DNA from 3 places in the Colwellia sp. BRX8-7 genome. Region 3 is predicted to be linked to each of the others. Evidence: predicted binding sites of a transcription regulator. Region 3 holds the regulator's gene; each other region holds the start of a gene.
What was found. Region 3 encodes FNR, which switches genes on or off when oxygen is low (the NO sensors DNR and NnrR bind a similar motif). Its sites were predicted from a motif close to TTGATCTAGATCAA; they were not measured.
Positions count from the first base shown of each region.

Region 1 (10,597 bases), on a different contig from region 3:
GCCTATATGGCGACCGAATTTCAACCACACTTGACGGACAAGCTGTCATTGGCGCTGGTCCTAATGCTATGGACACACCCTTAAGTTATTCTACGCCATTAATTGTTGAGTCTATGACTGTCTATCGTGGTATCGCCCCGGTTTCTGCCGGCATAAATACCCTGGGTGGTGCTATTGATGTAAAAATGCGTAAAGCAGAAGCCAATAATAGCGAGAAACTCGTGATAAATGGTGATTTACAAGCAGGTGTTCGAAGTAATAATGAAGCGCAAACATTATCATCGGTGGTTAATCTTACCAAAGGTGATATTGCTGGGCTTTTTTATGGCAATGTTCAAGAAGGTGAGAATATGGAAAGTGGCGATGGTAAAATTATATCGCCAACTGATTTTGCTAAACGACAATTTGGCACTGATTTACGTTATTTTGGCGAGAGTAGTGAAACAGGTTTTAGCTACCATTATACAGATACCCAAGATTCGGGTACGCCAGCATTACCTATGGATATAGAATATATTTATAGTCACCGAGCAAGTTTAGACGGTAACTTTACCTGGGCCGATTGGCAAGCAGACTGGTTATTAGGCTACACCGATGCCGATCATGGTATGACTAACTTTGAAAAGCGATTGAATAATAATCCAGAAAAACATCGTCGTAATAATGCTACGGGTATAACAACTAATTTTAATTTTTCGCTGGGTAAATCTTTTACTTTTGGTGAGTTAGAATTTGGCTTCGATGGTTATTTAGCCAAGCATGACTCTGTGATCACCAATCCAAATAACTCGATGTTTGCCGTGGTAAACTTTAATGATGTCAAAGATGATCGCTTTGGGCTATTTGCACAATGGCAGCAAACCTTTAACAATACTAAAGTTCAGTTAGGCGCCCGTTTAAAAAGAGCTGAATTAGATGCAGGTCAAGTGGCAACATCTATGGCAATGATGATTATGCCGATGGGCTCTGCAATGATGGATAATATGAATTCAGCTATGCCAACGATGGCTGATTTAGCCATAGACTTACGGGATAACTTTAATAACAGTGATCACAGTGTTAATGATACCAATATAGATATCGCATTAAGCACGGAAACTCAATTATCGAAAGATTTATCATTATATATAGGCGTAGGTTTAAAAAATAGAGCGCCTTCATATCAAGAGCTTTACCTCTGGACCCCGATGGAATCAACGGGTGGGCTGGCCGACGGTAACACTTATGTGGGTAATATGGATCTTAACAGTGAGACAGCTTATCAAGCAGATGTCGGTTTTACCTACCAAACTGAAAAAGTTATGATCACACCTCATTTCTTCTATCAAAATATTGATGATTATATTCAAGGTACTCCTTTAGGTATGTTGGATATGTCAGCAAAAATGATGGCCCAAATGATGGCGGGTGATGATAACCCTCTAAAGTTTACTAATGTAGATGCTAAGCTTTATGGTGCTGATGTAAATGGCTATTACACTATAAATGATCAAATACAATTATCAGCCGTGGTCAGTTACGTACGTGGCGAACGTCGTGATATTAATGATAACTTGTATCGTATTGCGCCATTGAATGGTCAGTTAAGTGCCAATTACTTTAGTGAGAATTGGTCTGTAAATATGGTTTTAGTGATGGCCGCCGCACAAAAAGATATTTCATTAACTAATCAGGAACAAACAAGTGCTGGTTATGGTGTGATGAATGTAGACGCTCAATATTACGTCAATAATCAATTAACGCTTCGTTTTGGCGTTGATAATCTACTCAATAAAGAATATCAAAATCACTTAGGTGGCTATAACCGAGTCAAAGGCAGTGATGTAACGTTTATGGACCGTTTACCTGAAGAAGGTACCAGTGCATGGGCAGAAATGACATATAGCTTTTAATCTATAAATCATACCGTCATTAAACAGTAAATCGCTGACAAGCTATTTGGATTTGTCAGCGATGTTTCATTAGGTAATATTTAATTTTCATAATAACAATACCTCTCTTACCTTTTCGCTATTTTTACGTAAGCTGCGCAGATAAATCCAGTTATATTTTTAATATGATTATATTGAACGCCTGCTAAACTATTAAATTTTAAATCAAATTTATCAGTAGATTAATTTAAGCTGATTTAGATCAATTACGCTGTTATATACGCTTGCTGAAAAGTTAATAGTAAAGTAGAATCAAATGATAATCATTATTATTTGAGTTGTTGTTTATGACCCTTTCACAATTGACGCGTACCCAACGAGCGGTGATCCGCACGTTGCCAACAAATTTCGATTTGACTTCAAAGTTAATCGAGCAGGGTTTTGCGTTAAAAACTGAGATATCATTAGCCCATAAAGCACCATTTAATGGGCCACTTGCCTTTCATCTCCATGGTACTAAAATTTGCTTAGCACCGAGTATTGCTCAACAAATAGGTATAGAAATCGTCTAATGTCACAAGCTTTACATTTGGCTCTAGTTGGCTTTGCCAATTCAGGAAAAAGCACGTTTTTTAATGCTTTAACGGGCGCGAAACAACAAACAGGAAACTGGACTGGCGTCACTGTAGCGACAAAACAGCAGCGCTTCTCATTTAATAATGAGCAAGTTTTACTTTCAGACTTACCTGGTATTAGTTCTCTCGCCACTCGAACTGAACAAAGTAAAGACCTGACTATTACCCAAGATTTTCTTAAAAATAATGACATTGATTGTTTAATTAATGTCGTCGATGCGACGCAATTAAAGCGTCAGTTGTATTTAACGACTCAGCTACTTGAACTCGGTTTACCGGTATTATTGGTTATCAATAAATCTGATCGAAAAGAAGCGCAAACCGTTGATATAAATATTTTAGCCAAAGAACTTGGCTGTAAAGTTATTATTGCCAACAGCTTAGCTAAAGATACCTTAAAACAAGTTGAACAGGCTTTACTTGAATTACCTAAAGCAAGTGAACGTCCAAAGAAATTAATTTTATCAGCAGATATTGTCAATAAACTCGCTGACAAAAACTCAACTGAGGTGTTAATTGATCTTGAATGTGGCGCTTGTAATGATCAAGGTGGCTGTCAGCAAACCAATACCGATGCTATTAGTATTATGCAGGCGCGTTACGAGTTTATTCAGCAGTTATTGATCGATGTTAAAAAGGGTCTACCGGTTTCCAAAAAAGCACCGGCAATAAGTTTAAGTGACCGCCTTGACCATTTTATCCTTCATCCTTGGTTAGGTGTCCCCGTTTTTCTTAGCATGATGTACTTATTGTTTATGTTTGCAATCAATGTTGGTAGTGCTTTTATCGACTTTTTTGATATTTTAGCCGGCGCTATTTTTGTCGATTACCCGCAAAGATTTTTATCAAGTTATGATTTACCTCAGTGGTTGCTAACCTTAATTGAAGGAGCTGGCTTAGGTATTCAAACGGTCGCTACTTTTATTCCAATCATCGCTTGTTTATTTATTGGTTTATCTATTTTAGAAAGCAGTGGCTACTTAGCGCGTGCAGCGTTTGTGGTTGACAGTGCTATGCAAAAAATTGGTTTACCCGGCAAGGCTTTTGTCCCTTTAATTGTTGGTTTTGGTTGTACGGTTCCTGCTGTAATGTCGGCACGAATTCTTGATAGTGAACGTGAACGTATCACCACCATAATGATGTCACCGTTTATGTCGTGTGGGGCACGTTTACCGGTATATGCTTTATTTGCTGCGGCATTTTTCCCTGATTCTGGGCAAAACTTAGTTTTCTTATTGTACTTAATCGGTATAGCGGCAGCACTATTCACTGGATTTTTATTAAAGCACACGGTATTAATGGGCAAAAATTCTGTCAATATTATGGAATTACCGCTTTATGAAATACCTAAGCTTTCTTATCTCGTGCATCGTGTTTGGCAACGTACTCGGTCTTTTATTTTGGGGGCAGGTAAAACGATTGTCTTAGTGGTTTGTGTACTCAACTTCTTTAACTCATTAGGTACTGATGGTCAGTTTGGTCATCAAGACTCTCAAGAGTCGGTATTAAGTAAAAGTGCTCAGGTTGTTACCCCTTTACTTGCACCTATGGGTATTAAGGAAGATAACTGGCAAGCAAGTGTTGGCATTATTACCGGCTTGTTTGCGAAAGAGGCTTTAGTGGCTACATTTAATAGTCTCTATACCGATGTGAATGCAGAGCCAGAAGCATTAAAGTCAATGGCTGAGTTGTGGACTGACGCGACGGATTCAATAAAAGAAAACTTATTAGGTATTCAAGCTGATGATCCTTTAGGGACTGATATCGGAGATGTTACCAACTTACATACCGCCGCAGAAGAACAAGGCGTTAATGAAGGAACATTCACCGTTATGCAGGCTGCATTTGCCGGTAAAATTGGCGCATTTAGTTACTTGTTATTTATTTTGCTTTATACACCTTGTGCAGCAGCTATGGGCGCAATAAAGAGTGAAGTTGGCAGTCGTTGGGCTGGATTTGCGGCTTTATGGAGCTTTTCATTGGCTTATTTAGCGGCGACATTTACTTATCAAGTGGCAACCTTTGCTACTAATCCGTTGTCAGCGGGAATTAGCATCACCATTGTCATTGCCATTTTTGCGGCGATATATTATTGGTTAAAGCGTTTCGGTAAAAGTATTTTAACAATCCCAACACAAGTTTCTTATTATTAATTTAAGCTAAGCTCAGCTTTTGCTAAAAAATACCGATAGATTGTTTGTCGGTATTTTTTTAGGCTGAAGCATCTGCCCATCTTGCTCACTAACCCAAAGTCACTCTTTACTGCTATGCTTAAATTCATTAGACCGTAAATTTAAGCCTTTAATTTATAGAGATAAACGTCAATGAAATCTATGAACCAACAAATGGCTGAGCACTATTTATCAGCTAAACCAGCAAGCTCACTTTATTATCCATTTGGCGATGACGTTAGCGTTTTCAAGGTCAAAAACAAACTGTTTGCAACGATTTCTCATGGTTCAAACGCTAAAAGTGCCAAGGTTGCAGAAGACGCTAAAGGCCACTTTTGGATGAACCTAAAATGTGACCCAGATGAGGCAGAGATATTACGTGATATTTTTCCAGGCATCATTCCCGGCTATCATATGAATAAATCTAATTGGAATACTATTATCTTAGATGGCTCAATTCCTCAGGGCGAGCTAGAGAGAATGATGGATAATTCTTATTTACTAGTGGTCAGTAAAATGACCAAGAAAGATCAGCAGTCAATTCTAATCCAGCTTTAGCCGCTATGGTAATATTGATTATAAACCTAGCTATTCGCTTAAAAGCGTTATCTGTTAATTTAACTGTTTGAACTAATCAATTTACTATGTGCAACCCTTAGTGGTGTGGTTACGCCATTTTGTATATACATACTCTGGGCTTTTTTGATATGAACAAGGCTACCAGAGGATACACATTTCCATTCATCCATTATATGGAGGTGGAGATACCAGACAGTTTTACTCTTCATAGATGTTCCTTAATGGCTGTAGCGGAATACTAGCTAAAGGATAATAGAGAGGAGCATCTTTTGACAAACGAGATATTTTAAGGTGATAGGTTAGTAAAATTCAACTATGAATTTTACTGAAGTTGATCTTTAATCTTCGTATCACCGTAATGATAGCTATACTCAAGTTGGAGAATTATTATGATGAATACATTAACTAACAGTAATCAAGCAACTATACCTACTATTATTGGTGTCGCTGAATCGACTCATTATTTAGTTGGCGCGGTTGATTCTCTCAATAACTTTATTGGTCTAACCCAATCTAGAGATGTTGCTGTGATGGGATCTTTAGTTGAAGCTAAAAATTATCTTCGAGATAATAATATATTTAACGCTGCACTAGAGTATCAAACAGCTTATGATGAAATGTGTGGCACCAGCAGTAGCAGTGGTCGATGCAGCCAAATGATTAAGTTTTAACTGATGAAGGATAGACAATTAACGCTAAGAGATTTTTTAGAAATCTATGACCATATCACCAAAGAGGGTACTAAACTCGATGGTGTTTATCAGTATTCTGGTATTAAAGCTTGGCATGACTTTGATGGATATACATGTTGGTTAGGTTATAAAGACTTAACAATAACCTTATTATTCCATGGCAGATTTTCGATTGAATATGATAATAAAGTGACGCTTGAATCTTTTCATAAAATAGCTGACGGTTTTACTAAAAAATAATCACCTTTAATGAATAATCCCTAATAAAAACTGCAAATCTCATTGCAGTTTTTTTATTGTTTTTAACTTCAATAGTTAAATCAAAAAGTAACTTGGAATAATTAACTTTTAACGGCCATTACTGTCAGCTACCAATTAATAGACTTGCCCTGCCAATCAAGATAACTCAAGGTATGATCAATAGGAGTATCAGCAACAATAGTTAGCAATTGTTTGGCAACAAATTCACTGGTAAAAAGTTTATCTGCAGGGACATTCTTTTGAAAAGGTTTAGACAACGGCGTATCTGTAGTACCGGGATGAAAAGAAATTAGCTTTATATTCTTTGCTCTTCTTGCCAACTCAATAGATGCAGTTTTAAGCATCATATTTAATGCTGCTTTCGATGCCCTATAGCTATACCACCCGCCTAATTTGTTATCATTTATACTGCCGACCCGGGCACTAAAAACAATAAATTTACAGGGTGACTTCCTTGTCAGTATTGGTGTCAACTTCTGAACCCATAACATTGGGGTTAATGTATTTGCGCTAATAACTTGCTCAAATGCTTGTGCATCGAAGTCTTCTAGACGTTTTTCTGGTTGAAATTTATCACTATGCAGTATGCCGTTACAGACAAAGACTTGGCTTATGGGTAACTCACTATGCGCAACTAATTCTGCTATAGCATTGTCTATTGATTGCGGTTGGTAATCTTTAACGATAATTTTTTTAGTTTTAAGGCTGTTTTGCTCCTCAACAGTGTCTTTCTCGTCAATGGCTTGTCGACTAATAAGAATAAGGCCAGTATCAGCCAAAGAAGCTACTTGGGTGGCAATTGCTTTGCCAATGTCGCTATTTGCGCCAATGATCAGTGTTAGTTGATTTATCATAACAAGTTCCTGAATTACAGTTTGCTGTTTTTATGCCAAAAACTTTGGCGAGAAGTGCTGAAATTTGATGACGGTATTTAGCCATTCCTAAGTAAACCCAGTGGCTTAGTGTTTTAAATACTGGCCAATTAAGAGGAGCTACCCAAAAACCCTTACCAACAAGTGTCCAAGCCCTATGCGTGACTTCTAAACCGAGTAGAATTTTACCATTATAAGTTGCGTGTAATATTTTCATAGCGGCTGAAAAATCAATTGCAGGGTAAAGACTTGAAAAATTTTCTTGGTGTATATCGACCAAAAGTATGATGTTGTCTTGATCATGCCTTTTTAGGTGGATCATTTCAGTTGCGCACATTGGACAATTGCCATCATAAAATATAGTTAGCATTAATTTTCCTAAAAGTTACTGGGTGGCTATATAAATGAACCACAGATAATAAGCACTGGTATGCAGTGAGAGAACAATAAAAGTTAGCCAAAAACGCATTCTCATGTAAGCCACATCAACATCGTTTATTTGCTCTGTTATCGCTAATTTTTTTTCATATAAAAATAAAAACATAAAGCTGAATGATAATACTATTAAGGCCAAATCACCGGGCATCAGTAAAGCGGTAAAAGCGATTAAGCTTAATAAATTACTAATAATTTGCTGTGTTAACCGAGTATTGTCTTCGGCTTTACGCCACAATGTGCCAGCAATGAAACTGACTATAATAGCGCTATAGGCTATAAAAGCTTGTTGTGCCCACACAGAAGAGTCTTCTAGCACAACACTTAAATATAAAAAACCTGCAAAAGGTAGTAGACCAAGATAGCCAAGTAACTGCCAACTTTTCATTTTTGTCCCTAGAGTTCAGTGAAGCTTATTTAGATTTCAAATGAATTACCGTCAAGTGCCTGGCCATCAAGTGAAATTTCTCTAGGCTGAACTTCTGGCTTAGCATAACTCAATCGTGATAAGCGTTGACTGGTGTGGTAGCTATCTAGTCCTGAAATAGCAACCGTACCCAATGATTCGATATCAATATAGCCATCAGCTTTAATAGCAACTTCATCACAAATAATATCAGTGATTTCACCTATTACTAATTGAGTACCATTAAGTTCGATTGGCACTATCTCACGTAGTTTCAAGGCGTACTTTAAGTGACTTTCTTTAACAAAAGGGGCATTGATACCATCAACGTTATAAGGCGTTAAACCGGTTTGCTCAAATTCTGATTGGTCGGCATTATAGCGTGCTGATGTTTGATGTGCCGCTTGCCAAAAACTTTCATTAACTTGATTTATGGTGAATTGTTTAGTCTGCAGAATGTTTTCTAAAGTATGGCGTTCGACGATGTCTGGGCGAGTAATAAAACCAACTAGAGCAGGCGAAGAGCCTAAATGGACAACAGAGCTAAATATCGCTAAATTGTTATGGTTTTGCTTGTTGCGTGTACCAATGAGGTTAGCACTTTTAAATCCGGATAAACTATTGATCAGTTGAGCCCGGTAGCGTGAATCCATCTTTAACAATTCGTTATGGCTCAAGTGTTTCATTTTAGGTTTACCCGATAATATAATTTATGCTTAACTATACGTAGTTTAGGCCAAGGTCGATCACCTCGCTGAGATATTTTAATTATTGTACCTAGCTAACAATAAAGACAAGGCTGCACTTTACTCTTTGTTATAATTAATATTATTTTTAATAACCGTATTATTAAATTAACACTGAATAAATAGAGTTATGATAAATGTATAACAAGCTGTTACTCGGTTAATTTCATCGGAGGTTTAAACCTCATTGCACTTTTAAACGTATACTCGGTATGATAAAAATCCAGTGAGAATCACCCAATGATACAAAGCATTTATAAAGCCTTAATATTAATTTTAGTTTTTCCAGCTTTTTACGTTTTTTCAGAGCAGGGGACAGTCGTATCTGTTGAGCGAAAAAAAACCGAAGGTTTTTTATACGGCGTAGGTATCAGTGTTAATAAAGAGATATATAAGGGATATAACACCCGAGTAATGCCTTTACCTTTATTGGGATATCAAGGAGAAAACTTATCAGTATTTGGACCATTTATTAATTATAAGTTAATAAATTCGAATCGATTAACTCTCTCCGCAAAATTATCCCCAAGATTCCAAGGGTTTGATGAATCTGATAGTGCTATTTTCGAAGGGATGAGAAAAAGAAAAAGTTCATTTGATGTCGGCTTTGGTGTTGATTATCAACAAAATGATTGGAAAATCGGCTTTTCTTCGATGTTTGATGCACTAAATCGCTCAAATGGTTTTGAGATAAAATCAACGATTGGTCATGTTTTTAGGTATGGGCCAATATTTTTCGAACCCTCAATTTCACTCAGTTTCTTAGATAAACATCATGTTGATTACTATTATGGTGTTTCTAAAGATGAAGTGAATCAAAATAGGGGGGCTTACCTTGGTCACAGTGGCGTTAATAAAAATCTTGGATTTTCAATCGCGACCCCTATTTTTTTTGGCGGATATACCCGCTTAAATCTCGAATACACTTGGTTTGATAAAAGTATTACTGACAGTCCTCTAGTTGAAGAAAAAAGCAGTTTACAGTTGCTTTTAGTGTTTACGAAAAACTTCTAGCAGCACCATCAAGCTATACTAATTCGTAAGCTTTTAATCCTTTTTCTGTAGTAAAACCATATTCATTGAGCCAGCTAATCGCTTTATCTTGATCAGAAAATATTCGCCTCTCAAAGTTACTGCGTGTTTCAATTGCCATTTTATCGAGGTACATTTTTTTCATCATTGATTCATTGGCGACTTGCGCTGATTTTTCTAAACCATTTAAAATACAAAAAGCGGCTAACTCATCAACAACAGGGACAATTTCAGGAACACTTATTTGCCAGTCATCTAAGAAGACTAAATGCGCCCATTTTTGTATTTTTAACAATTTCACTTGCGCTATAAATGCTTGTGAAAAATTTTCCGCACACTCTTTATTCCAGGAACCCGTTAAGCGCGCGATAATTATATTATTGCTCACGTGTAATTTGAATTCACCATGAGGTGCAAAATAATCATGCATTGATAATCCCCCCTGCTATTCCAAAGCTAATCTGCAGTTAATACCAAAATTATTTTTAGTATAGCGTTTATTTTTAACTTTTCACTTTATATATTTGATATCCATACTGTTTGATAAGGTGACAAAGTAAGCTCTTGGTTTAACTCTGTTATTTTTACTGCGGTAATAAGTTCAAACCATGATTCGGTAATAATTAAGTTCAGCTCACTCAAGGGTAATACTACCGGTTGATCAGAAATATTACTCACACAAAACATGCTTTGTTTTCGGTCTTTACTTTGTCGCCAAAAACCAAACAATTGCAAACCTAAATGCAGGGTAAATTGCGTTGCGTTAGGATGAAAGGCGGGTTGTTTAATTCTTAACGCCAATAAAGATTTTAATGATGAAAGCACTTTTGCATGGTGTAAGTTACTGTCATTAAGTGCTTCTTCTAAAGCTTCTACATGCCAGCGACGCCTGTTAAT
Region 1 is NZ_JACGVP010000005.1:29,389-39,985, forward strand. Features, by position in the region: gene H4J57_RS06200 (TonB-dependent receptor) at 1-1,892, shown strand, start outside; gene H4J57_RS06205 (FeoA family protein) at 2,219-2,443, shown strand; gene feoB (ferrous iron transport protein B) at 2,443-4,659, shown strand; gene H4J57_RS06215 (MmcQ/YjbR family DNA-binding protein) at 4,840-5,235, shown strand; gene H4J57_RS06220 (DUF6482 family protein) at 5,646-5,927, shown strand; gene H4J57_RS06225 (DUF3081 family protein) at 5,931-6,188, shown strand; gene H4J57_RS06230 (SDR family NAD(P)-dependent oxidoreductase) at 6,317-7,063, opposite strand; gene H4J57_RS06235 (thiol-disulfide oxidoreductase DCC family protein) at 7,026-7,451, opposite strand; gene H4J57_RS06240 (DUF3429 domain-containing protein) at 7,467-7,904, opposite strand; gene H4J57_RS06245 (flavin reductase family protein) at 7,934-8,608, opposite strand; gene H4J57_RS06250 (MipA/OmpV family protein) at 8,909-9,682, shown strand; gene H4J57_RS06255 (hypothetical protein) at 9,696-10,130, opposite strand; gene H4J57_RS06260 (alpha-amylase family glycosyl hydrolase) at 10,217-10,597, opposite strand, start outside.
Region 1: the regulator FNR is predicted to act here: its motif matches at 2,124-2,137, upstream of H4J57_RS06205 (FeoA family protein).

Region 2 (10,597 bases), on a different contig from region 3:
TAAGCAAATATCATAGCTTATAAAATTAATAGATATTATCTTCAAACGAGATATTAAATAAGGTTTAATGTGGGCGCGTAGCTCAGCTGGATAGAGTACCTGGCTACGAACCAGGCGGTCGCAGGTTCGACTCCTGCCGCGCCCACCACATTTGCTGTAAAGCTGGAATAAACCAATCTTCGGATTGGTTTTTTTTCTTCTGGAATATAGCAGTTAAAAACTCAAGTATCATCCTTAGGAGGTATTTTGAGTTGTTAAGCAAATGCCAAGGCTTATAAAAATAATGGGTGTTATCTTTGAACAAGATAGTAAATAAAGTTTAATGTGGGCGCGTAGCTCAGCTGGATAGAGTACCTGGCTACGAACCAGGCGGTCGCAGGTTCGACTCCTGCCGCGCCCACCACATTTGCTGAAAAGCAGAAATAAACCAATCTTCGGATTGGTTTTTTTTCGTCTAAAGTAAAGTGATAGTGTATCGAACCTGCTGGAGAGATCGAGCATATAATAGCAGCTACGAAACTAACCGCTTCCGATCGCAGGTTCGATTCCTGCCGCGCCCACCACATTTGCTGAAAAGCAGAAAAAAACCAATCTTCGGATTGGTTTTTTTTCGTCTAAAGTAAAGTGATAGTTTATCGAACCTGCTGGAGAGATCGATTATATAAGAGTCGCTACGAAACTAACCGCTTCCGATCACAGGTTATTCGCCTGCTAGCACCGCCATATTTACTAGTAAACTGAGCCGTTTTGTTGGTTATTGTAAACATCTGCTAATAAAGGGGCTGTGCTTAATCAATACGCAAATGATTACGTAATAACATGTGTGTAAAAGATGTTTTTAAATAAAAGCCACGAGGCAGTGTTCGAAAGGGCTCGCCGTGTTTATTAAAGGCTTGTGTTTTAGCTTGGCTATTGGCCGCTTTTGGGCGAAGTTGTAACACTTGGCCATGTTTTCCTGAGATGTTTTCTACTTCACCTAATACAATCATATCGGTAAGCTCTTGCCAGTCTAGGGCAAGTAATTGCTCTTCTTCATAAGACGGGGACCAAATAAAAGGGGTGCCAACTATACGCTCACCTATTGGTATATGTCGTTCAGAAATTACCGGTACCCATAAAACACGCGCCATTTTGTTACGTATATGGCTGGTTTTCCAACTAGCCCCCACTAAGCCGGTCAAAGGTGCAACACATACAAATGTTGTCTCTAAAGGTTTGCCTTGCATTGTAATGGGTAACGATTTTAATTCAATACCTAAATGTGGAAAGTCAGGTTCAGGTTTTGACCCCGCACTAGCGCCAAGGACCTGTTCAAGTAAAAGACCTATCCAACCTTTTTCTCTGGTTAAATTCTCAGGGACTACTACGCCTGCTTCTTCAGCTATTTCAGCTAAATTAAGTCCAGCAAGCGCTTGCGCTCTTTTTAGTAAATCATCTTCGTTAGTAGGGATATTAATTTTAATGAGTAAACTCTTTAGTCGTGACTTTTCTTTACTCAGTATAAAGATTCATAACTTTTGACGCTATGTCTAGATAAAATAAAAAATTAATTAATTGCCCGCAAGCCCATATTATGGAAGAATCAAGATATATTTTATGAAAGTTATTGGGAATTCCTTTGATAGATGCCGAAGGCTATAGAGCTAATGTCGGCATAGTCATAATCAATGATAGAGGACAAGTATTTTGGGCTAGGCGTTATGGTCAACACTCGTGGCAATATCCACAAGGGGGGGTTGATGAGGGAGAAACAGCAGAAGAAACCATGTACCGAGAATTACACGAAGAAGTGGGATTAAAACCGGAACATGTCAGTATTGTTGCTTCGACCAAACACTGGTTGAGATATAAATTACCAAAACGTTTAATTAGGCATGAAAGTAAACCTGTTTGTATTGGGCAAAAACAGAAATGGTTTTTACTTAAGCTAACTTCAGAAGAGTCTGCGGTTGATTTACTTCACTCTGATCATCCAGAGTTTGATGATTGGCGTTGGGTAAGTTACTGGTACCCAGTGCGTCAGGTAGTGTCTTTTAAACGTGAAGTTTACCGTAAAGTGATGAAGGAATTTGCTCAGGCGTCTATGCCTTCTTATCGCCATCAAAACCGTAAACGTCGTAGTTGATTATTATTATGTAGCAGTTTTATACGACAAAACAAAAATGTATAATATACCCGTATCACTTAAAGATGACCCTATATCTTAAAGTGAACGGGCATTTTTATTTAAGGAGCCGTATGTTAACTATCCTACGGAGAATTGTTCTAGAATTTAGCCAAAACGCTGAACTCGACAGTGCATTACATCGTATGGTGGAACAAATAAAAGAAACGATGAATACTGACTGTTGTTCAATTTATCTTGCTGACCACCTCAGACAACATTTTTTATTGGTTGCCTCTGACGGTTTGGCAGAAGGTTCATTAGGTCAAACAACCATCGGTTTTACTGAAGGCTTAGTCGGTTTAGTTGGCCAGCGAGAAGAACCACTTAACATTGCTAATGCGCAAAACCATCCTCAATTTATTCATGCCCCTGAAGTTGAGGAAGACGAATTAAATGCCTTTCTGGGGACCCCCATTATTCATCGACGAAAAGTGCTGGGCATACTGGCGATTCAACAAAAAGAGGCTAGGCATTTTACCGAAAATGAAGAAGCATTCTTAGTTACCTTATCAGCCCAATTAGCTACTTCATTGGCCAATGCTGAAGCTAATGTGTTAATCACAGAGCAAGATGCTAATAGTCATTGGACTAAAGCATTACAGGGTGTTGCTGGCTCCTCAGGGGTAATGATTGGTGAAATGTTTGTTGTGTATCCAGCGGTAAGTTTAGCTTCTGTTTCTTTACAACGAACTAAAACCCCAACGCTAGAGTTACAATTTTTTGAAGAAGCCGTGGCGAAAACACGCATAGATTTTGATTTCATGGCCAGTAAGTTACAAGGGATTATTGCGGAGAGTACTTTAGATATTTTCGATATGTATAAGCAATTATTAAATAATGCAAATATTACTAAAGAAGTTACCCAGAAAATAATATCAGGTTGGACTGCTGAAAGTGCTTTAAAACAAATCATTGATAGCTATATTATTCAGTTTGAAGCCTTAGATGACCGTTATTTGCGTGAAAGGGCCAGTGATATACGCGATTTAGGTAATCGATTATTACTTAACTTAAAAAAACTAAATATAAAAGAGCAACAACTTCCACGAGAATTTATACTAGTTGCTGAAGAAGTAACGGCAGCTATGCTTGCACAATACCAGCACCAAGGCTTAAAAGGTGTAGTCTCGCTTCAGGGCTCCAATAATTCTCATGCTGCTATTTTAGCAAGAGCACTAGGTGTGCCAGCGGTAATGGGTATTGAGAAAATTTCGCTTAGTCGATTACACCAGAAGAACTGTATTGTAGATGGCTTTAGTGGTGAGCTTTTTGTTCAGCCTAATGAAGCCTTACAACGTGAATATCAACACTTAATCACTCAAGAGATATTACTCGCCGATAAGGTTAAAAAAGTAGCGCAATTGCCTGCTATTACCAAAGATGGTCAAACCATTGAGTTGCAACTTAATGCTGGGCTTTCATCAGGGTTTGAATATTCAAAAAATTCAGGTGCTGTAGGGATCGGTTTGTATCGTACTGAAATTCCTTTTATGAACCGCAGCTGCTTTCCCTCTGAGTCAGAGCAAACTGAACTTTATCGTCAAGTATTAAGTGCTTTTCCTGATCAACCTGTAACTATGCGTACCTTAGATGTTGGTGGTGACAAGTCGTTACCTTATTTTCCGATAAATGAAGATAATCCATTTCTTGGTTGGCGTGGTATTCGTATTACACTTGATCATCCTGAAATTTTTCTCTTACAAGTACGAGCAATGTTGCGAGCGAATGTTGGCTTAAATAATTTAGAAATTATGTTGCCGATGATTTCAAGTACTTTAGAGGTAGACGAAGCAACTCGTTTAATCAATCAAGCTTATTATGAACTGTCTGGTGAACTTGATTTTATCGGTGAAGAAAAGCTCACTCGTCCAAAAGTTGGTATAATGATCGAGGTGCCAGGTATTATTTATCAATTGCCTGAATTAGCCAGTAAAGTTGATTTCTTTTCGGTGGGCAGTAATGATTTAACTCAATATTTATTAGCAGTTGACCGAAATAATGCCCGCGTATCAGCGTTATATAATTCATATCATCCAGCTGTTTTAAGAGCGCTTAACCATATTGCAGAACAATCAGCTCGCTCATTGGTACCCTTGAGCCTATGCGGCGAGCTAGCCAGTGAACCAGCAGGCGCTTTATTATTATTAGCGATGGGATATGACAAATTGAGTATGAACGCGCATAATATCGCAAAAATTAAATGGGTGATCCGCCATGTTGATTTTCATCAAGTAAAAATGATGTTGGCACATGTGTTAACCCTTTCAACATCCAAACAAGTACACAGTTATTTAAATGAACAACTTGAACAATTCGGTTTAAGTAGTTTTGTACGTGCCGGTAGGTAATGTATCCGGTTAATTTAACTTAAAAAGCAGTAAACAATGTTATTAAGTATCTTTCTAATTTGCGTGTTACTCGGCTCAGTGGTCGGTTTCTCTGCTGGTCTTTTAGGCATAGGTGGCGGGTTGATAATTGTACCCGCTTTGGTGTATTTATTACCGCAGCTAGGGATTGAACCGAACTTAGTTATGCCAATGGCGCTTGCGACCTCGTTAGCCACTATTGTTGTTACTTCACTTTCCGCGGCATTAGCTCATCACCGTAATAGCAATATACCTTGGCCACTTGCTAAGCAACTCATGATGGCGATTGCATTAGGATCGTTACTTGGCGGATTTATTGCTGATATGCTTTCTGTTGTTGCACTAAAAAATACTTTTGCTATTGCTGTTTTTTTACTTTCGTCTTATATGTTTATTGCTATAAACCGAGCGAAGAAAAATAAATTAATTAATCACAACGATGATGAAAAACTACCCAAAAATATCATTGTTAAAGGTATTGGCTTTTTTACTGGTATTTTAGCAAGTCTAATGGGCATTGCTGGTGGTGCTATTCTAGTCCCGGTATTAAGTTACTTTAAAGTTCCTTTACGCCAATGTATTGGTGTTGCCACGGTCAGTGGTATGGTTGTGGCCATATTTGGTGTTAGCGGCTATGTGATTGCTGGTTGGGGAGAAGAGAACTTACCCAAATATAGCTTAGGCTATGTTTATTTACCTGCCTTGCTTGGTATCATTATTACGTCTTCTCTTTTTGCTCCAATAGGTGTTAAAGCGGCGAGTAAGTTACCGGTCGGTACTATCAAGAAAGCATTTGCGATATTTTTGATGCTAGTAGCAGTTAAAATGATATTAAGTTAGTACAATAGCGTTTGTTTAAAATTAAAATTTTTTAGAGAAGGAAAGACAGTGAAAGAATATTTAGATCTCATGCGACATGTTCGTGATAACGGCGTACAAAAATCAGACCGCACAGGTACAGGCACCAAAAGTATTTTTGGTTATCAAATGCGTTTTGACTTAGCAAAAGGCTTTCCACTGGTCACCACTAAAAAATGTCATCTAAAATCAATTATTCATGAATTATTATGGTTTATTAAAGGTGAGTCTAATATTGCTTACTTAAGTGAGAATGGCGTTAAAATTTGGGATGCTTGGGCAACAGAGTCGGGCGAACTAGGGCCTGTATATGGAGTACAGTGGCGTAATTGGCCATCAGCCAATGGCGAAACAATTGATCAACTTACACAATTGATTGATGATTTAAAAAATAACCCAGATTCACGACGTCATATTATTACCGCTTGGAATCCGGCATTATTACCTGATACATCCATAAGCCCTGCAGAGAATGCTGCACAGGGCAAGCAAGCATTACCCCCGTGCCATACGCTTTTTCAATTCTATGTACTCAATGGCAAGCTGTCGTGTCAATTATATCAACGCAGTGCCGACATCTTTCTAGGTGTACCCTTTAATATTGCAAGTTATGCACTATTTACCATGATGATCGCCCAAGTCTGTGATTTAGAGCTAGGTGATTTTGTTCATACTTTCGGAGATGCTCATTTATACTCAAACCATATGGAACAAGTTGATGAACAACTAAGTCGCACTCCGCTACCTTTGCCAACTATGAAAATTAATCCTGAGATAAAAAGTATTTTTGATTTTACTTTTGAAGACTTTGAATTAGTGAATTATCAATGCCACGCTCATATAAAAGCCGCTATATCTGTCTAAATACAAACTTAATCGACTGAGCAATTGCACGTTATTGTTTCAGTCGTAGTAGGTGCTGTTAACCATGCATAGCGATAAATTTAGCTAATAACGTTTGCTCATTTTCATTATGCTTTGGATCTTTTTTGATACAATTAATAGGACAAACGCTAATACAAGTCGGCTTGTCATAATGGCCAACACATTCAGTACATTTATCCACGTCAATTTCATAAATCATGCTACCCAATGCAATGGCCTCATTAGGACATTCTAGATCACACATATCACAGTTAATACATGCATCTTCTATAATCAGTGCCATGGCCCTATTACGCTACTTGATTTTGTGTAAACGGTTGGCGTGTTGTGCCACCTTCATTAAGGTAGCGCATAATAATACCAAAAGTTAAATCGTGCTCGCTTACTAACGAAATTGATACTTTATGACCGGACCCTTTTGCGTCAATAATAACTTCACCTTTGGCGTTCTCCATATGAGATAAAACAAAAGATGTATTACCTAGCGGTGTCATTAACTCTAAACGGTCACCGACTAGAAATTTATTTTTTACTTCTATTTCTACTAAACCTGTTATTTCGTTGCGGCCTAATATTTCACCAACAAATTGCTGAGTATCACTTTTTGAATAACCGTAATCAGAATTTTGTGTGTCACTATGGCGGTGACGTTTTAAGAAACCTTGGGTATAACCTCGGTGAGCAAGATGTTCTAAATCGGTATTTAAATTTTGATTAAAAGGTTTATTACTTAAAGCATCAGAAATAGCTTGGCCATAAATTTGTGCTGTTCGAGCACAGTAATAAAATGATTTAGTTCGACCTTCAATTTTTAATGAATGCACGCCTATTTTTATTAAACGTTCTACATGTTCAACGGCACGTAAATCCTTTGAATTCATTATATAAGTACCGTGCTCATCTTCAAATGCTGGCATATATTCACCGGGTCGACCTTGCTCTTGCAATAAAATAATATCCTCAATTGGTTGTTGCTCTGGAATAATGATTTTAGCTGAATCAGGGATAAATAGTTCTGGTTTTACTTTAATGTCTGGCTGTACCGCTATTATATCACCGGTTTCGTTTTCTTTTGCTTGGTGGCTATCATATTTCCAACGACAAGCATTTGTACATGTTCCTTGATTTGGGTCGCGTTTATTAATGTAACCAGACAACAAGCAACGACCAGAATATGCCATGCATAAAGCACCATGAACAAAAACTTCTAATTCCATTTCAGGGCATCGAAAACGAATCTCTTCAATTTCATCAAGCGATAATTCACGTGATAAAATAACGCGCTCAACACCTTGTTGATACCAAAACTTTACGGTTGCCCAATTAACCGCATTAGCTTGCACAGATAGATGAATTGGCATATCAGGGAATTTTTCCCGTACCATCATGATAAGGCCGGGATCAGACATGATCAGGGCATCGGGCTGCATTGCTATAACGGGCGTAATATCTTTAATAAACGTTGTTAATTTACTGTTATGTGCAGCAATATTATTGACTAAGTAAAACTTTTTACCTAGGGAATGAGCTTCATTAATACCAATTTTAAGATTCTCTAAATTGAATTCATTATTTCTCACCCGTAAAGAGTAACGGGGTTGCCCTGCGTACACAGCATCAGCTCCGTAAGCAAAAGCATAACGCATATTTTTTAAGGTTCCAGCAGGCGATAATAATTCAGGTTTTAGCATAATGAACAACATAGATGATTTATATTAGCGGTATTATAAAAACATCGTTTGTCATAGGTAAACAGCTTATCAGGCGGTTCTTTGATGAAAATCATATTAAGTGATTAAAAACTAGAATTTTAAATATTTGAGCATTTGTCTAATAAAGATACAGTATTGAAAAATTTACTAATATTTGACCTAAAATAATAATATAAGCAAAAAACTGTGCTACTTTTTAATGTAATACAATTGACAAATGATAATAATAATTAAGGTGAGACTATGGGAACTGAAAATGCCCTTTATACAATTTTAGTAGAAAAAATTAAACAAGATGCGCTTGTACTTCCAACCTTGCCAGAAGTAGCACTGAAAGTGCGCCAAGCGGCGGATGACCCAAACATTAACTTAAAACAAATGAGTGATATTATCGGTCATGACCCTGCTTTATCTTTGGGTATGTTGAAAGTAGCGAATAGCGTTATTTTAGGACGTTCTGTTAAAGTTGAAACAGTCAACCAGGCTGTAACTCGCATTGGTTTGCGCCAAATCAAAAGTATCGCAACAGCGATGGCGTTAGAGCAAGTATTTGTTTCAAAAAATGAAATAGTTTCAATGTATTTGAAAAAGTCATGGAAAAAAACCGTCGATGTAGCCGCAGTTGCCATCAGTTTAATGACTTTTTATATCCAAGACCATAAACACACATCATTAACGTTAGACACCTTAACATTGGCGGCACTGGTTCATAATATAGGTGTTTTACCCATTTTAACTGAAGCTGAAAATCATCCTGATGTTTTCGCTAACCCGACTTTTTTACAGCAAGCTATTGCTAAGTTAGCTGCGGATATTGGTGGAGAAGTGACTAAAGCGTGGGGATTCTCAGATGAATTTGTCACCTTAGTAACCAGTTGGAGTGATTTAACGGTATTACCTGCTGAAACTCATTATTTGGACTTCATTCGTGCAGGTGCTATTCACAACGGTATTTTCAAGAATGTATCAACCTGTGAAGTGTTATTAAAAAGCTATGTGAATAAAGGTATTTTACCTGACGTGGACTTTATGAAAAGTGAAGAATTTCAACAGATGGTTACTGATGTAAAAACTATGTTTAGTTAATAACAATAAAGTTGTAGACAATAAAAAACCCTGAAATATCAGGGTTTTTTTATATCTATAACTTTTAAACCTACAATTAATACTTCACAAAGGAAGTTTAATAAGCTTACTTAGCGGCACTTAACCCTTGATTGATGTTGATTAAGTCTTGCTCACTGATTGTACCTGCCGCACGTTTTAACGATAAAATTGATTGTACATAATTATAGCGAGTTGATGATAAGTTACGTTTTGCGTTATATAAATTACGCGTGCTATCTAACACATCAACAATAGTACGAGTTCCTACTTCAAAACCAGCTTCCGTTGCTTTTAATGCACTATCAGCACTAACAACAGATTGCTCAAGGGCTTTGATTGCCGAAACAGCAGCAATAACGGTGTTGTAAGCATTACGTGTATTACGAACAACATTACGATAAGTTAACTCTAAATCTTGGCTGGCAGCAACATAGTTGCTCTGTGCTTCGCGAACAGCACTTGACGTAGCGCCACCAGAATAAATAGGTACGTTTAACGTTATGCCGATAGACTGACTATCTAAAGCAGGGTTTTCAAAAGTGGCATTGTTTACTTCGTTATCTTGATCTCTAGCACCATAACTGCCCGATAAACTTAATGTTGGATAATGACCAGATCTTGCGATATTAATATTTTCTTTAGCAACATCAACCGCTATTTTTTGGCTAATTAAATCTAAATTTTTTGCTTCTGCTGTTTGTTGCCATTCATTTGCACTGTCAGGTATAGGGCGTGAGGTACTGAAACGTTCAGTGTTTAAAACACTTAAGTCTCTTGGATACACATTGGTAATTACCCTTAACGCTTCTTCTGCAGTGTAAACACTGTTTTCAGCGCGAATTTCAGAAGTAACGGCATTATCGTATTGCGACTGTGCTTCATGCACGTCTGTTACTGCTTTTAGACCAACAGAGTAACGTTGTTTTGTCTGTTCTAATTGACGCTCAATAGCCGCTTTTTCTGCTTTAGCAAAATCTAAATCGTCTTTAGCACTCAAAACATCGAAATAAGCGGTCGTTACTCTAACAATCAACTCTTGTTTTGCTGCTTGATAAGAAACATCACTGCGGTGCGCGGCTTTTTTAGCATTATCTAATCTTAACCATGTACTATGATTGTATAATGGCATACTTAAACTCAAGCCATAGCGCAAAGTATCAGATTTATTGGTCAATGTTCTATTTGATGATTGCCCATCATCCGATGTTGGAATAAATTCATCTTTACTTTTTGTATAGCTAGCTGAAGCACTAATCTCTGGTAATAAAACAGCTCTGGCTTGATCTATGCCTTCTTTTGATGCGTTAAATAAAGCCTTTGATCTCAATACGGTAGGATCATTTTTTTGTGCTTGTTGATAAACGCTCAATAAATCTTCAGCGTTAACTAACGTAGTATTAGTTACACAAACCAAACCAATGATGAGTGCCGTAATTGTTTTTTTCATGAGTGAGCTATTCCTTTGAGTGTGCCATGTACGCTATATTGTTATGATACTATCG
Region 2 is NZ_JACGVP010000007.1:78,466-89,062, reverse strand. Features, by position in the region: tRNA gene H4J57_RS08685 (tRNA-Arg) at 72-148, shown strand; tRNA gene H4J57_RS08680 (tRNA-Arg) at 327-403, shown strand; gene mutH (DNA mismatch repair endonuclease MutH) at 789-1,457, opposite strand; gene rppH (RNA pyrophosphohydrolase) at 1,619-2,125, shown strand; gene ptsP (phosphoenolpyruvate--protein phosphotransferase) at 2,239-4,515, shown strand; gene H4J57_RS08660 (sulfite exporter TauE/SafE family protein) at 4,552-5,373, shown strand; gene H4J57_RS08655 (thymidylate synthase) at 5,422-6,255, shown strand; gene H4J57_RS08650 (YfhL family 4Fe-4S dicluster ferredoxin) at 6,314-6,559, opposite strand; gene yegQ (tRNA 5-hydroxyuridine modification protein YegQ) at 6,567-7,967, opposite strand; gene H4J57_RS08640 (HDOD domain-containing protein) at 8,232-9,074, shown strand; gene tolC (outer membrane channel protein TolC) at 9,181-10,542, opposite strand.
Region 2: the regulator FNR is predicted to act here: its motif matches at 8,049-8,062, upstream of yegQ (tRNA 5-hydroxyuridine modification protein YegQ).

Region 3 (10,597 bases):
CACTGGCAACCCCCACAGCGTTAACCTGTGCGACCACACGCTTAAACCGCGAAGGTATCATGATCAAATCTGCACATGTTATGGAAACATTACCGAAATTAACCACTATTGCTTTTGATAAAACAGGTACCTTAACTTCTGGTGATTTTTCTATTAATGAAATAAAGCGCTTTAATAATGAAAAGCTTAACTATAGCAAGCAGCAGGTTTTAGCTATAGCAGCAGCGCTCGAGTCTTATTCTGAGCACCCTTTAGCCAAACCGTTTAAAGCATTTCGTGATTACTCCTACCTTACTCAAGCCGTTGAAATTAAATCTGGTGCTGGTATTCAAGGGAAAGTGAACGGTCAATACTTTCAAATCGGTAAACCTAATTGGTTGCTTAGCGAATCAAGTATGTTGGCCGAATTTGCGACGGCTTCTTGCCTATTAGTAGCAGACAACCAATTAGTCGCTGCTTTTTATTTAAGCGATGAAATTCGAAATGATGCCCAAACGCTGTTAGATGACTTAAAGAAAAGTAATATTTATACCATCATGCTATCGGGTGATAACCCTGCTGGCTGTGAAAAAGTTCAGGCATTGTTACATTTAGACGAAATACATAGTACTTTGACTGCGGCTAATAAGATGGCGATAATAAAAAATCAGCCTAAAAACTCAACCGTTGCTATGGTTGGCGATGGTGTCAATGATACGCCAGTATTCGGCGCAGCCCATGTCTCGATTGCTATGGGGAGTGGCACCGATATAGCTAAAAGCGGTGCCGATATTATCTTACTCAATAATCGTTTAAAGTCGATAACAACATTAAGACAGGTCGCCAATAAAACTCGTCGGATTATTTGGCAAAATTATTTTTGGGCTTTCGGTTATAATGCTATCGTATTGCCCCTTGCCGTCTCAGGCTACATTACCCCCTATATGGCGGTTATAGGTATGTCTGCAAGTTCGATATTGGTTATCACTAACTCATTACGTTTATTGAAAAAGTAAGCGCAAACTTATAATAGAGCATAAAGACCATGAGCATTATTTATATTTTGATCCCCATAGCGATAATCCTAACCTCTATCGCCATTTATTTATTTTTTTGGGCAGTCAAAACTGAACAATTTGATGATTTAGAGAAACAAGGTATGAGTATCTTGTTTGATGAAGATGAAAACACTACCACCAAAAAGTCCACTGAAACCCATAGCCAAAATACAGCTAAAAATGATACAGGTAGTAAATAACAGCCATGTTAAGTATAGATTATTTATCTGCATTCATCATCGGCTTGTTAGGTTCGGGACATTGTATCGGTATGTGTGGTGGTATAACAACGATGTTAACATCTGCTATATCACCGCAACAAAAAGGCAGGGATAAATTTAAGCTGGTCGGTGCATATAATGTTGGCCGAATTTTTTCTTATAGCTTAATTGGGGCAATCGTTGGATTTAGTAGTTCTATTGCAATAAAAAATATTGGCGTTCCATTAGGTTTTTTACGCTTATTTGCAGCGGTATTTTTAATTTTATTAGGCTTGTATTTAGGCCAATGGTTAATGTGGCTATCAAAAGTTGAAAAAATGGGTAAGTTCCTTTGGCGCTATCTATCCCCGTTAAGTAAAAGGTTTATTCCCATTAATAATGCTAAACAAGCGCTAGCATTAGGAGCAGTCTGGGGATGGTTACCTTGTGGTTTAGTCTACTCAACATTAACTTGGTCCTTAGCCAGTGGAAGTGCCCTCAGTGGCGCCCTAATTATGACCAGTTTTGGTTTAGGTACTTTACCAGCCTTGTTAAGTCTTTCACTTGGCTCTTTTGGTATAAAGTCGTTGGTAACAAACACGAAATTCAAGAAAATAATGGCGCTAATGATAATTTCATACGGAATATACAGTTTAATGTTTGCATATCAGCAATTGTTTTAATATGATCGATAAATTAGGGATAACTCATTTAGGTTAATATGTATAAAAAGCCATGTTCTACATCTCAACATATTCATTGTCAAAACTGTAGTATCAGCGAGCTGTGTTTACCTTTCTCTTTAAATGATAAAGAACTCGATACACTAGACAGCATTATTGACCGTAAACGCCCTATCCATAAAGGCGAACAAATTTTCCAAGATGGCGACAAAATGCAAGCTTTATACGCTATTCGCTCTGGAACATTCAAAACATTTACGGTTAATGAACAAGGTGAAGAACAAATTACCGGTTTTCATTTAGCGGGTGATTTATTAGGTTTTGATGCTATTGCTGAGTCAGAGCATCCTAGTTTTGCAAAAGCCTTAGAAACATCTATGGTCTGTGAGATACCTTACAATACTTTAGATTCATTATCGAATACGATGCCTAAGTTGAAAAAACAAATTCTTCGCATGATGAGTTCAGAAATCCGCGCAGATCAAGAAATGTTAACGCTACTTAACCGCAAAAATGCTGAACAACGCTTGGCAACTTTTATTTCAACCTTAGCCAGTCGCTATCATGCACGGGGTATGTCACTAACAGATTTTCGCCTAACGATGACGCGAAGTGACATTGGTAATTATATTGGTTTAACGGTTGAAACCATCAGTAGATTATTAAATCGTTTTCAAAAAAATGAATTAATCACAGTTGATGGAAAACTCATCACAATACTTAATATGGATAAACTTAACGAGTGTGCTTCACTGTAGTTTATCGCTTTTTTAAATAATTATAGATAAATGCTTAACATTAAAGATGTTAAGCATTTTTTTTATTGAAATATTATGATTTAAAGCAAATAATATCTATTAATTATGGTCTATTATTAATATTATTTAATAACTAGGGAGTAAACATTATGGATAAGTATAAAAAAATATTAGCCGTTATTGATCCAACCACTGAAAATCAAAAAGCGTTGAAACGTGCGATTGAATTAGCACGACACAGTGGCGGACAGATCACTGCATTTTTAACCATTTATGATTTATCTTATGAAATGACCACCATGCTTTCTGGCGATGAGCGAGAAGCAATGCGTCAATCGGTTATTAATGATCGTAAACTATGGTTAGACGAAAAGATTTCAGAAACTGATCACCAAGACATAACCATAGATACCTGTATTATTTGGCATAATCGCCCATTTGAAAAGATCATAAAAAAAGTACTGGCTGAAAACTTCGATATTGTCATCAAAGGCACCCATCAACATGACAAGCTAAAGTCGGTTATTTTTACGCCAACAGATTGGCATATCTTAAGGAAATGTCCCTGCCCAGTATTACTGGTTAAAGACCATAGCTGGCCAAGCAATGGTAATTTACTTACCGCACTCAATATCGGTAGCGATGATGATGAGCACAAAGCGCTTAATAATAAGTTAACCCAAGAATCAATAGTGTTTTCTTCACTGATTAAAGCTAATGTCCATTTAGTGAATTCTTATCCAGGTACGCCAGTAAATATTGCCATTGAAATTCCAGAGTTTAACGCCTCTGAATATAACGACACTATGTTTAATCATCACAAAAGTGCGATGAAAGACCATGCTAATAGCTTTAATATTCCGCTTAAAAATACCCATGTTAAAGAAGGTTTACCTGAAGATGTTATTCAAAGTATTTCTAAGCACGTTGATGCTGAATTAGTTGTGTTAGGTACTATTGGTCGAACGGGGATTTCAGCGGCACTTATTGGTAATACTGCAGAGCATGTCATTGACCGCCTTAACTGTGATGTCTTAGCGATAAAACCTGATGGTTACCTCTCGCCATTAGCTTAATATTGAAATATGTAAATATCCATTAAAAAGCCGAGGATTTCCTTGGCTTTTTGCTATACTACGCGCGGTAAAATTCATACTTTTTATTTCAAATATCTCTAGGAAACACTATGAGCGCTCAATCATCGACACCAATAACATCTTTAACACCCAGCCAAAAAATACAGCTGAGTAAACTTGAGAAGCGCTTAAGACGACATGTTGGCCAAGCTATCGCGCAATATAATATGATAGAAGATGGCGATAAAATAATGGTGTGCTTATCGGGTGGCAAAGACAGTTACGCCCTACTGGCTATTTTAATGTTGTTAAAAGAATCAGCGCCCATTCATTTTGATATCGTTGCCGTTAATCTTGATCAAAAACAACCCGGTTTTCCTGAGCATATCCTTCCCGAATACTTAGAAGCATTAGGTGTTGAATATAAAATTGCGCAAGAAGATACCTACTCCATTGTTAAAGATAAAATACCTGAGGGGAAGACCACCTGCAGTTTATGCTCTCGTTTACGCAGAGCTATTTTATATAAGGTCGCGGCAGAAATAGGCGCAACTAAAATTGCACTAGGCCATCATCGTGATGACATGGTTGAAACACTGATGCTAAATATGTTTTATGGCGGTAAATTAAAATCAATGCCAGCAAAATTGGTCTCTGATAATGGTGAGCATGTCGTCATTAGACCGTTAGCTTTTTGTAAAGAAGCAGAACTCATCCAATATGCACAACTAAAAGCGTTCCCAATTATTCCTTGTAATTTATGTGGCTCTCAACCTAATTTACAACGTCAAAACATTAAGAAAATGTTACAGGACTGGAATGTTAATCATCCAGGACGAATTGAATCTATGTTTACTGCCATTCGCAATGTGGTTCCATCACATTTGTGTGACAGTGAACTTTTTGATTTTAAAGGGATTAACGCTGATTCAGGCATTATCAATGGTGGCGATATCGCTTTTGATGATGAACCTATTATTGCCGCTCAATTAACAAACAACGTCAATATTGAAGACAATTCAAAAGCCAAACTTTCATTAAGTAACAGTTTGAATATTATAGAAATAAAGTAGCATCTACCTTAATTAATACCAAGTATCTAAGCGCGATAACAACACCTGTTAAAAGAATAAATGTTATCGCTCGCCATAATTATCTGACGCGTAATAAAATAAGCCAAGCCTAAATAACCTTAGGTTTTGGCTTCGACAATATTTTATCAAAATACACTTTATTATGGCGGATCATTTCTGTTATTTCTAAGACATAATCAGTGCCTCTAATAGAATAACGCAGTAATCCTGTTGCTAAGATTTGTGGCGATAGTGGTTGTTCTTGAGCGCGTAACTGCCCTCTAATTGAACGAAAAACACCATAAGCATGATTTGTATTAATATTGTGTAAATAACGCTGTACCGCATGCTCTAAACTATTAAATGCCGCTACTTCATGTTTAGCACCGTCATCTCTTCCTCTTGGCACCATGCCACAACCCTTTTTATAGCACCACATACCAAAAAAGTTTAAACCAACTCGAGCAAAACGAGAAGTGCCCCAAGCTGATTCATTGGCTGCCTGCACTAATACTAGTTCAACAGGCACAATATCAATACGCAACAATAATTCATTAAGTTGCTGTAGCGGCGAGTGTTTTTGATTAACTTTATATTTCTTAATTAATCGCTCAAGCAAAGCTTGTTGATCTGCTAAAAGATTTTCCTCGAGGAAAAGTGTTTCTATCATCAAGGAGACTTCTGCCCTTAACATAAGAATATTGCTATTCTCTTGCGCTATTGCTGGATAAATATAACGGAAAAACTGACGTTTTTTCGTTTTAACATCGCTTATAGAAGCAAAGTTTGGGATCTTAACGTTATGAAGCGGTTGCTCAACCACTTTTACTTTCGCCTTGACCACAGGAACGATAACAACGTTTGTTACTTCCGGCGTGGGAAGTTCAAAAGTTGGTGCTAAAAAAGTGAAGGGCGCAATAAGCGCAAGAAAAAATACACTTATTAACACAGTTCTCATCAAATATTGAATGATCATAGTAGCCTTTTTGTTAACAATAAGGTTTTGCACAGAGCTTTACGCTGAAAATGTATCACTCGTTTGCTGAGCGGGTACATCCGTGGCTTGTAACTGCATGCCAAAAATTTCTCGGTATAAAATGCCTTTAACATTATAAAATAGCGGCGCTATAAATGTTAATGCGACTAAGAAAAGCATAACACCAATCACTGAAAATTGTGTTTTAGCAAGAATGGCTAAGGGGATTAAAGATAAAAATAAAGTTAAAAAGAGTAAGCTATAAATAGCGAGTAACTTAAACCACTGAAAACGTGTAACTTGTAAACTCAAGGTGATAGCTTTTATCGGTGATAATTTTTTATCTACTACAAGCGGCAGTACTAATGACAAGGCGACCGCTAAATAAATACCTGGAAAAACAAATAAACTCATACCTAAAGTTATTAATACTGACGTTAACAGCGCACAAACAGCAACCCAACTGCCTCGTTTTAAGAAAGCAAAAATTAATTTACTATTGGTTTTTAAGCCAACGGCATGAAAAACGCCCATCATCTCGACACCAACTAAAAAAGGATAGATAACCATAGTGACAACAATATTTAATAATGTTGTTGATTGTGGGTCTTTAATCACTTGTTCAATACCACCCATGGTATTACTGATCAAAAATGAAACAACAATCCCCAAAATAAGCGTAAAAAGTAATCCTAAATTAATAGCGATTCGCGAGCGAAGTGTTAATTGCCACGCCTCTTTTAATACCGAAGAAACGTCAATAGTATATTCACCCTGCAAAGACTTTTCTATGCTACCACCAATTTGTACTACTTTTTTTTCATCCACGAAAATGACTACCTTTGTGTAAATTTTTCAACATTATAGCAAGTTGATTTGATATTGGAAAATAGCATAAATTTTCACCTGAATTATCGGTGTAATTTAGCAATACGTTTTAATATATTTTGAAAGTAATGAGCACCTTTCTCTTGGGCTAAGGCAATATTATTATCAGGTATTTGCTGTGGATTTTTATACACAGATAATACCTTTTCCATACTCGCTTCTCGTATTAAATGAAGCGTAGGTAATGGCGAACGGTTGGTATAATTAGAGGCTGCGTTGAATGGATCACCTTCAAAATAATAATCAGGATGAAAACTGGCCAGTTGAAAGACACCTTCATAACCTAAGGTGAACAACAATTCATTAGCCTCATCGAGTAAATCAAGGTAGCTTTCAAAACCTTTAAACCCTTCATTAAAAATCAACAAAGTCGTTTCTATGTTGGGGTCAGCGACGAGTCTTTCAAATTCTATGGCTAATTCTGTTAAAGCCGATTCGACCTTTTTTGCTGGGCAAAGTTGATAATGTATAGTGTTATTAACAAACTCTTTTTTTGCAAAAGGGCAAAAATTCAAACCAATAATTATTTCTTCTAGCCACTGCTTAGTTTGTGAAATTTCAACGGCATACATTTGTTTATCAGGCATTTTGTTGCAGTTGCCACATCGTTGCGTAATGACCATTTTTAGTGAGTAGCGTTTGATGATCGCCCTGCTCGATTATTTCCCCTTTGTGCAGGACAATAATATTATCGGCATCAATAATAGTTGATAATCGATGAGCTATCACTAAGCTAGTGTGATCTTTAGCCACCTCTTTGATTGCTTTTAAAATAGCTTGCTCTGAGTGACTATCAAGTGACGACGTTGCTTCATCAAAGACCAAAATAGCAGGATTTTTCAAAATGGTCCGGGCAATGGCAACCCGTTGCTTTTCGCCCCCAGAAAGCTTTAAGCCACGCTCGCCAACGACGGTATCGAAACCTTTTGGTAACGAGGTAATAAAGTGACTTAAATGCGATAATCTTGCGGCTTCTTCAACTTGTGCATTACTCGCGTTTACATTGCCATATTTAACATTTTCAAATAAACTTTCATTAAATAACACCGTATCTTGTGGCACGATGCCAATATTCTTTCTCAATGAATGTTGCGTAATATCAGTAACTGCTTCGCCGTCAATTTTAATACAGCCTTGTTGGCAGTCATAAAAACGAAAAAGTAGTTTCACTAAGGTCGATTTTCCTGAGCCACTCTCGCCAACAACAGCGACTTTTTGACCCGCTTTAACCTCGAATGAAACATTTTTTAAAATGGGTCTTTGCTCATCATAAAAGAAGCTAACGTTATCAAATTTAATAGCACCATGGCTTATCGCTAATTCTTTGGCATCTTGTGCATCTACAACCTTAGGTACTTTTTGCAACAAGGTAAACATTTGCTCAATATTTGCTAAAGAACCTTTTATTTCTCGATAAACAAATCCTAAAAAGTTTAAAGGGATAAACAATTGCATCATAAAAGCATTAACCAGGACAAAGTCTCCTAAGGTCATTTGTTGATGAGTCACTTGATAAGCCGCTAACGCTAACATTGCCGTCATCGCTAACGACACGATAATGGCCTGACCACCATTTAAAGCAAACAGTGACAAACGGTTTTGCATTTTGGCTTTTTCCCAATCAGCTAATTGACTGTCGTAAGCTGTTGATTCATATGATTCATTAGTAAAATATTTAACCGTTTCATAATTTAACAGACTGTCTATTGCGCGAGTATTACTCGATGAGTCAGCTTTATTTGCGGCTCTAATGTAGCGCGTGCGCCATTCTGTTGCGTAAATCGAGTAAGCGATATAGCTGGCAATAGAGACGCCGGTGATCAGCGCAAACCAAATGCCATAATTCACCCATAATATGGTAATAACCATAATTATTTCGAGTAAGGTTGGCACAATATTAAAAACCATAAACCGCATTAAGAAGTTAACCCCAGACGTACCACGGTCAATGTCACGCGAGAGTCCACCTGTCTGGCGGTCCAAATGAAAGTCTAAGTCAAGTTGATGAAGGTGTTCGAAAACTTTCAAACCAATGCGGCGGATCGCTCGCTCGGTAACACGGCCAAATAAGGTGTCGCGTATTTCTGCCAGTAGCACAATAGTTAAACGCACTAAACCATAAGCGGCAACTAAAGCAAAAGGCACAATGAAAATATTGTTTTCTTGTTGAGCATCAAGTCCGTCCACGATATCTTTTAAGATAAAAGGGAGATAAACACTGGCGAGTTTAGTTAACACCAAACAAAACAACGCAAAACCTATTCGCACTTTAAATTCGAGTAAGTAGGGAATAAGTGACTTTAGCACTCGCCAATTAATGGTGGCATTTTCAGGTGACGAGTAGGAAGATCTGCGCATTAAGGGATATTACTCTGGTAGGAATTAGGCAAACTTTAACGGCTTTAATCACTTAAAGCAATCAAGAAAATCAACCCATAGTGAACACAACATCTGTTTTTCACTTAATTGAAAAAGCGGTGCCGCACTGTAGTAGCTATAAACTGAGTATATTAAGTACGTCTCTGCATATCTAATCCATAACGCCACTTTAATCATGACGCTGATCTGAAATAAACAGCTAAAAAAAACTGATTATAATTTGTTGTTAGCAAATTATAATCAGCATTTAATCGTCTCTAAGAGCGAAGGAGAACTCCATAGTTATTTAAAGTTCCCCCCTTTTAAATAGATAAGTAAAGTCTATCAGTAAAAGAATCACATACCGGTAAATATACGTACCTAAAAATTTAATGCCTTACGTTAAGCTTTAAATTGTTGCGTTAATTTATTGAGCTCATCTGAAGAACTTTGCATAAGTTGAGAATTTTTTGTCATCGCATTTAATTGTTCTAAACTGCTATGACCTGCGCTAACAATTCTATTAACGTTGCTGCTTAACTCTTCTGCAACAGTACTTTGTTCTTCAACCGCAGAGGCTATTTGCGTCGCCATTTCAGTAATTTGTTCTGTAGAGCTTAAAATGCTACTAATAGACTCACCTGAACTGAGTGCATTTTCAACTGACGCCTTACTTTTAACCTGACTATCTTCCATAACATGAACCGCTGATTTAGCACCTGATTGTAAACGTTCAATGGTCTGCTGAATTTGTGCAGTGCTTTCTTGAGTTCGACTGGCCAAAGCCCTAACTTCATCTGCAACCACAGCAAAACCACGCCCTTGCTCTCCAGCACGAGCCGCTTCAATGGCAGCGTTTAACGCCAATAAGTTTGTTTGTTCGGCAATTCCGCGAATGACATCTAAGACTGAAACAATGCCTTTAACATCATCCTCAAGTGCACCAACCACCTTAGTGGCTTCATTAAGGTGATCAGATAAGCCATTTATTGACTCAATAGACTCTTTAATAATAGCGGATACTGCTCGTGCATCTTGATTTGCTTGCTCTGCTGAGCCTGCAGTTAACTGAACATTATTAGCAATTTCTTTTGCTGACGCAGACATTTCAGTGATGGCGGTAGCCACTTGATCCGTTTCAGACTGTTGATTTTCTAAATGCCCACGACTGGCCTCAGAAGCTTGATATACATTTTGTGACACCTCTGAAGTCTGCTTTACCGACAATTGAATAGATTGAACAAGTAATTGAATTTTATCTACAAAGACGTTGAATGACTCTGCAACAAGGCCTATTTCGTCTTCACGTTTAACGCGTAGTCGCTGCGTTAGGTCGCCTTCTCCACGCGCAATATTCTCTAAAGCATTGGCAACTTCACTTAAAGGCTGCGTTACTAGTTTAGCGAATAAAAAGTAGATCGCTGAAATTAAAAATACGTCAAGCAATACTCCTTTAACAATGATGCGAGAAGCTAAAGATGACAATTCGAGATCTATTGAAGAACTATCGATAAACAAAGTAACATTACCAACACTGGTACTTTGACC
Region 3 is NZ_JACGVP010000021.1:38,182-48,778, forward strand. Features, by position in the region: gene H4J57_RS17345 (heavy metal translocating P-type ATPase) at 1-995, shown strand, start outside; gene ccoS (cbb3-type cytochrome oxidase assembly protein CcoS) at 1,025-1,237, shown strand; gene H4J57_RS17355 (sulfite exporter TauE/SafE family protein) at 1,243-1,920, shown strand; gene fnr (fumarate/nitrate reduction transcriptional regulator Fnr) at 1,959-2,678, shown strand; gene uspE (universal stress protein UspE) at 2,828-3,754, shown strand; gene ttcA (tRNA 2-thiocytidine(32) synthetase TtcA) at 3,865-4,827, shown strand; gene H4J57_RS17375 (glucosaminidase domain-containing protein) at 4,937-5,803, opposite strand; gene H4J57_RS17380 (hypothetical protein) at 5,843-6,631, opposite strand; gene H4J57_RS17385 (DUF1415 domain-containing protein) at 6,715-7,278, opposite strand; gene H4J57_RS17390 (ABC transporter ATP-binding protein/permease) at 7,271-9,049, opposite strand; gene H4J57_RS17395 (methyl-accepting chemotaxis protein) at 9,452-10,597, opposite strand, start outside.